2 regions of the Streptomyces manipurensis genome follow, and region 2 is predicted to be linked to the other one. Evidence: riboswitches for the same ligand, from Rfam matches in the RefSeq annotation. Region 2 holds a riboswitch; the other holds the start of a gene.

Region 1 (3,391 bases), 2.1 Mb from region 2:
CGGCTCAAGTGGGCCTGGGTGACGGGGGTCCCGCTGGTGTGGGACGCCACGGTGACCCTCACCGCGAGCTACCAGAAGATCTTCTCGGAGGACGTGAAGGTCGGCTTCTTCGCCCAGCGCGACAAGTACCAGGCCGGGATCGACGCCGACAAGGTCCTGCCGCCGGCGAAGAACATGGACGACATGCACACCGTGGTCACCAACGCCACGGTCGACGGCGTCCTGTGCGCGCTGTTCGCGGTCCTGATCCTGGTGGTCCTCGCGGACGCGGCCCGGACCTGCTGGAAGGCGGTCCGCGATCCGCAGTCGGCGACCCTCTCCGAGGTCCCCTGGACCGAGTCGAAGATCGTCGCGCCGGCCGGGCTGATCGCGACCCCCGAAGAGCGGGCGCAGCTCGCCGCGGTGGGCCCCGAGACGGGCGGCGGACAGGTCAAGGAGCCGGTGGCGTGAGCGGTGTGCGCGGCGCGCTGGCGAAGGTGCGGTTCTACGTACGGGAGTTCTCCGGGGAGGCGGCGTACGACCGGTACGTGGCCCACGCCCGCTCCCACGACCCGCAGGCGGAGGTCCTCACCCGGCGGGCCTTCGAGCGCGCCCGCACGGACGCCCGCGAGGCGGACCCCCGCGAGGGCTTCCGCTGCTGCTGAGCCGCCCCGCCCCGAAGGCCCCGCCGCTGCCCGCGGCGGGGCCTTCGGGCGTGCCGGGCCCGGCCGGCACACCACGGCGTCCTGCACACTCGGACGCATGGACATGGTGATCAGGAGGGCGCTGCCCGCCGACTACGCGGACCTCGGTGGGATCACGGCGCGGGCCTACCTCGCCGACGGGCATCTGGACTTCGGCGAGGACGACGCCTACCTGAACGTGCTGCGCGACGTCGCCGGCCGGGCCGCCCTGGCCGAGGTGCTCGTCGCCGAGGAGGAGGGGCGCCTGCTGGGCGGGGTGACCTTCGCCGCACCCGGCAGCCCGCTCGCCGACATAGCCGGTCCGGACGAGGCCGAGTTCCGGATGCTGGCGGTGGATCACGCCGCGCGGGGCAGGGGAGCCGGGGAGGCGCTCGTACGGGCCTGTGTCGAGCGCGCACGGGCCCTGCCGGGCGTCACGGGGGTGGTGCTCTCCACCCAGCGCAGCATGGCCGGGGCCCACCGGATCTACGCGCGCCTGGGCTTCGTGCGCACGCCGGAGCGGGACTGGGCGCCCGTCGAGGGCCTGACACTCCTCACGTATCGGCTCAAGCTGTAGCCACGCCGACACTACATGTGGGGGTTGCGGCAACGGGCCGCCCCCACATGTATGCTCATGCCTGCTGTCGCCGCAGGGGAATCCGGTGGGAATCCGGAACTGTCCCGCAACGGTATGAAGTGTCCGGCATCCGGACGCCAAGTCCGATGACCTGCCGACGGTGCGCCCGGGTCGACCGAACCGGGTGCCGACACGTCCGGGTCTCGCGGTTGGGCCGGTGGACGCCGTGCGGTGTGCCCGTTCCTGCCACGCCCGCATGCGCGCCCGCGCCCGCCCGCGCACGACCCGGGCCGAGCGAGGGAGAGCTCCCGCCGTGACCATCGCGCCTTCCGCACCGCGCGCCGAGTCCACTTCTGGCGACAACACCGAGGGCCCGGGGGCCACGCTGCTGCGTACCCTCACCGAACTGACGGCGGACCTCCCCGACACCGACCCCGGCCGGGTGGCCGCCGCCGCGCTCCGCGGCCGCAGCTCCGCCGCCGACGAGGCCGAACTGCGGGGGCTCGCCACCGAGGCCGCCGCCGGCCTGATCTCCGAGGACCCTGCGTACTCCCGGCTCGCCGCCCGCCTGCTGACGCTGGCCGTGCGCGACGAGGCCGCGAGCCAGGGCTCCACCTCGTTCTCCGCCTCCGTCGAGGTCGGCCACCGCGAAGGCCTGATCGCCGACCGCACCGCCGAGTTCGTGCGCGCGCACGCGGCCCGCCTGGACGCGCTCGTCGAGCACACCCTCGCCGAGGGCGCGGACGACCGCTTCGGCTTCTTCGGCCTGCGCACCCTGCACAGCCGCTACCTGCTGCGCCACCCGATCACCCGTCAGGTCATCGAGACCCCGCAGTTCTTCATGCTCCGCGTGGCCTGCGGTCTCGCCGCGGACGAGAGCGTCCAGGCCGTCGAGGAAGTGGCCTCGCTCTACCGGCTGATGAGCCGGCTGGACTACCTGCCGTCCTCCCCGACGCTCTTCAACTCCGGCACCCGGCACCCGCAGATGTCCTCCTGCTACCTGCTGGACTCCCCGCTGGACGAGCTCGACTCGATCTACGACCGCTACCACCAGGTCGCGCGCCTGTCGAAGCACGCGGGCGGCATCGGCCTGTCGTACTCCCGCATCCGCGCCCGCGGTTCGCTGATCCGCGGCACCAACGGCCACTCCAACGGCATCGTGCCGTTCCTGAAGACCCTCGACGCCTCCGTGGCCGCGGTCAACCAGGGCGGCCGCCGCAAGGGCGCCGCCGCGGTCTACCTGGAGACCTGGCACGCGGACATCGAGGAGTTCCTGGAGCTCCGCGACAACACCGGCGAGGACCAGCGCCGCACCCACAACCTCAACCTCGCCCACTGGGTGCCGGACGAGTTCATGCGCCGCGTGAACGCCGACGCCGAGTGGTCGCTGTTCTCCCCCGCCGACGTGCCCGAGCTGGTCGACCTGTGGGGCGACGACTTCGACGCCGCCTACCGCAAGGCCGAGGCCGACGGCCTGGCCCGCAAGACCATGCCCGCCCGCGACCTGTACGGCCGGATGATGCGCACCCTCGCGCAGACCGGCCAGGGCTGGATGACCTTCAAGGACGCCTCCAACCGCACGGCGAACCAGACCGCCGAGCCGGGCACCGTCGTCCACTCCTCGAACCTGTGCACCGAGATCATCGAGGTCACCAACGACGGCGAGACGGCCGTCTGCAACCTCGGTTCGGTCAACCTGGGCGCCTTCGTGCTCACGGAGACGGGCGAGATCGACTGGGAGCGCCTCGACGAGACCGTCCGCACGGCCGTCACCTTCCTCGACCGCGTGGTGGACATCAACTTCTACCCGACCGAGCAGGCCGGCCGCTCCAACGCCCGCTGGCGTCCGGTGGGCCTGGGCGCGATGGGCCTCCAGGACGTCTTCTTCAAGCTGAAGCTGCCCTTCGACTCCCCCGAGGCGAAGGCGCTGTCCACCAAGCTCTCCGAGCGCATCATGCTCGCCGCGTACGAGGCCTCCTGCGACCTCGCCGAGCGCAGCGGCCCGCTGCCCGCCTGGGAGCAGACCCGCACCGCCCGCGGTGTGCTGCACCCTGATCACTTCGAGAGCGCGATCGTCGAGCTGAACTGGCCGGAGCGCTGGGATGCGCTGCGCGCCCGCGTCGCCGAGACCGGCATGCGCAACTCCCTGCTC
Region 2 (3,391 bases):
CGCCCAGCGCGGAGAGGTCCGTCAGGAGGCGGGCGCGCTGCCGGGCGCGTTCGTCCGGGTCCTCCGGCGTCCGGTGGGCGTGCGCGGCCAGTGAGGTCGGTACGAGGGTGGCGGCGAGGGTCAGCGCGGCCAGCCGCGGGGCACGCCCCGTCGCGAGGAGCAGTGCGGCGCCGGCCTGGACGGCGCCGGTGGCACGCAGGAGGTGGCGCGGATCTCCGTCGAGCGCCGGGAAACGGGCCCCGACCGCCTGGACGACGGGGCGTACGGAGTCCACGGCAGCGGCGTCGGGGTGGCGCAGGGCGTGCAGGCCGCCGGTGACGAACGGGGCGGCGAGCAGGGGGCGGGCGAGCTTTCGCAGTACGGCCATGCTCCGCTGCTGCCCGGACGCCGCGGGTTCATCCGGGCCCCGTCCGGTCCGCCCCCGCCAAGTCCGCCCGCGCGGATCGGGCGGCGGCTCGCATCCGGCGCTCGAATCGGTGCAACAGCCGCGAACGGTCACCGATTTCCTGAATAGACCCGGCCACAACGGTCAGGAGATCCGGCAAGGATCCGCACCGACCGGATGGAGGAAAGACCATGAACTGGCGCCACGAGGCGGCCTGCCGGCAGGAGGACCCCGACCTCTTCTTCCCCCTGGGCTCCAGCGGCCCGGCGCTCCTGCAGATCGAGGAGGCCAAGTCCGTGTGCCGCCGCTGCCCCGTGCAGGAGGCCTGCCTGCGGTGGGCCCTGGAGGGCAGCGGCCCGGAGTTCGGTGTGTGCGGCGGCATGAGCGAGGAGGAGCGCCGCGCCACGAAACGGCGTACGGCCCGGGCCCGCAACCGCTCCGGCGCCTCCTCCCGGTGACACGCCCCTTCGCACGCCGTGCGGTGGGCGTTCCCCGCGGTCCCCTCGGTCCCCGAGGTCGCCCGAAGGGCGGCCCGGCGCGAACCGGCCATCAGATTGTCTCGTTCCCGCGTCCGCATGATGGACAAAGCTCGCCGCTGAGCGATCCTGGCCCCTACGCTGGCCGGGCAGCTGGTTCGCCCCGTCCGCCAGGCGGGATGCGTCGTAAGAGGGAACCCGGTGGGAATCCGGGACTGCCCCGCAGCGGTGAGCGGGAACGACCGCCGTCATACGCACTGGGACCGGAGAACGGTCCTGGGAAGCGACGGCCACTAGGTGTCCGCCTCGACAGAGGCCGACGTGCCCGCGAGTCCGAAGACCTGCCCGTTGCCCGTACGCGGACACGTTCCGCGCACGGAGGTTCCGGTGACCTCGTGGGCGGGTCGGCGTACACGGAGAACGGCACGTGCGGTGGTGTACCGCGGCGTGGTCCGTGCCCTCCGTCGTCCCCTTCGCGTCCGTGTCCCGTCACCGGGACGTTCCTGGACACATCTCGCGAAGGAGAGTTCCGTGACAGCGAAGCCCGCAGCCGCGGCAGCACGGGCCACCGTGTACGGCTACCCCCGCCAGGGGCAGAACCGTGAACTGAAGAAGGCCATCGAGGGCTACTGGAAGGGCCTCGTCACCGCCGAAGCCCTCCGGCAGACGGCCGCCGATCTGCGCCGTTCGAACTGGCAGCAGCTGGCCGAGGCCGGCATCCACGAGGTGCCGACCGGCGACTTCTCGTACTACGACCACGTCCTCGACACCAGCGTGATGCTGGGCGCCGTCCCCGACCGGCACCGCGAGGCGGTGGCCTCGGACCCCCTCGACGGCTACTTCGCGATGGCGCGCGGCACGCAGGACGTGGCGCCGCTGGAGATGACCAAGTGGTTCGACACCAACTACCACTACCTGGTACCCGAGCTGGGCCCCGACAGCGTCTTCACCGCCGACTCCGCCCGGCAGGTCGCCGAGCTGACGGAGGCCCTCTCCCTCGGCCACACGGCCCGCCCGGTCCTGGTCGGCCCGCTGACGTACCTGCTGCTCGCCAAGCCCGCTCCGGGCGTGGCCGCGGACTTCCAGCCGATCACCCTCCTGGACCGGCTGCTGCCCGTCTACGCGCAGGTCCTCGCCGACCTGCGTGCCGCCGGCGCCGAGTGGGTGCAGCTGGACGAGCCCGCACTCGTCCAGGACCGCACCCCGGCGGAACTGAACGCCGCCGCCTGCGCCTACCGTGAGCTGGGCGCGGCCGCCGACCGGCCGAAGCTGCTGGTCGCCTCCTACTTCGGCCGGCTCGGCGACGCGCTGCAGGTCCTCGCCGCCGCCCCGGTGGAGGGGGTGGCCCTCGACTTCACCGGCTCGGCCGCCGCGAACGTGGAGGATCTCGCCGCCGTCGGCGGGCTGCCGGGCAAGCGTCTGGTCGCGGGTGTGGTCGACGGCCGCAACATCTGGATCAACGACTACCAGAAGTCGCTGACCACCCTGGGCACCCTGCTCGGTCTGGCCGACCGGGTCGACGTCGCGGCGTCCTGCTCGCTGCTGCACGTCCCGCTGGACGCCTCGGCCGAGCGCGAGATCGATCCGCAGATCCGGCGGTGGCTGGCCTTCGCCCGGCAGAAGACCGCCGAGATCGCCACCCTCGCCCGCGGCCTCGCCCGGGGGACCGACACCATCGCCGCCGAACTGGCCGCCAACCGCGCCGACCTGGCCTCCCGCGCCGGCTCCGCGATCACCCGCGACCCGGCGGTCCGGGCGCGCACCGCGGCCGTCACCGACGCGGACGGCCGCCGCTCCCAGCCCTACGAGCAGCGCACGGCGGCGCAGCGCGCGCACCTGGGCCTGCCGGTGCTGCCGACCACCACGATCGGCTCGTTCCCGCAGACCTACGAACTGCGCGTGGCCCGCGCCGACCTCAGGGCCGGTCGGATCGACGCGGCCGGCTACGAGGAGCGGATCGAGCACGAGATCCGCGAGGTGATCGCCTTCCAGGAGAAGACCGGCATCGACGTCCTCGTGCACGGCGAGCCCGAACGCAACGACATGGTGCAGTACTTCGCGGAGCAGCTCACCGGCTACGTCGCCACGCAGCACGGCTGGGTCCAGTCCTACGGCACGCGCTACGTCCGCCCGCCCGTCCTGGCCGGCGACATCTCCCGCCCCGAGCCGATGACGGTCCGCTGGACCACGTTCGCCCAGGCGCAGACGTCCAAGCCGGTCAAGGGCATGCTGACCGGCCCGGTCACCATGCTCGCCTGGTCCTTCGTCCGCGACGACCAGCCGCTCGGCGAGACGGCCCGGCAGGTCGCGCTCGCCCTGCGCGACGAGGTGAACGACCTGGAGGCCGCGGGCACGTCCGTCATCCAGGTCGACGAGCCGGCGCTGCGCGAGACCCTCCCGCTGCGGGCCGCGGACCACGGCGCGTACCTGGCCTGGGCGACCGAGGCGTTCCGGCTCAGCACCAGCGGTGTCCGGCCGGACACGCAGATCCACACGCACATGTGCTACGCCGAGTTCGGGGACATCGTCC

Evidence for each region. A riboswitch is a leader RNA that binds a small molecule or an ion and turns the genes downstream of it on or off. The one in region 2 is predicted to bind cobalamin.
Region 1: another riboswitch for cobalamin. It lies ahead of ACPU2J_RS22705 (ribonucleoside-diphosphate reductase subunit alpha); the one in region 2 lies ahead of metE (5-methyltetrahydropteroyltriglutamate--homocysteine S-methyltransferase).

The regions. Positions count from the first base shown of each region.
Region 1 covers NZ_CP186950.1:4,872,804-4,876,194, reverse strand. The annotation lists gene ACPU2J_RS22720 (carbon starvation CstA family protein) at 1-450, shown strand, start outside; gene ACPU2J_RS22715 (YbdD/YjiX family protein) at 447-644, shown strand; gene ACPU2J_RS22710 (GNAT family N-acetyltransferase) at 742-1,239, shown strand; cobalamin riboswitch at 1,291-1,412, shown strand; gene ACPU2J_RS22705 (ribonucleoside-diphosphate reductase subunit alpha) at 1,553-3,391, shown strand, end outside.
Region 2 covers NZ_CP186950.1:6,948,157-6,951,547, reverse strand. The annotation lists gene ACPU2J_RS31605 (DoxX family membrane protein) at 1-367, opposite strand, end outside; gene ACPU2J_RS31600 (WhiB family transcriptional regulator) at 577-843, shown strand; cobalamin riboswitch at 999-1,224, shown strand; gene metE (5-methyltetrahydropteroyltriglutamate--homocysteine S-methyltransferase) at 1,393-3,391, shown strand, end outside.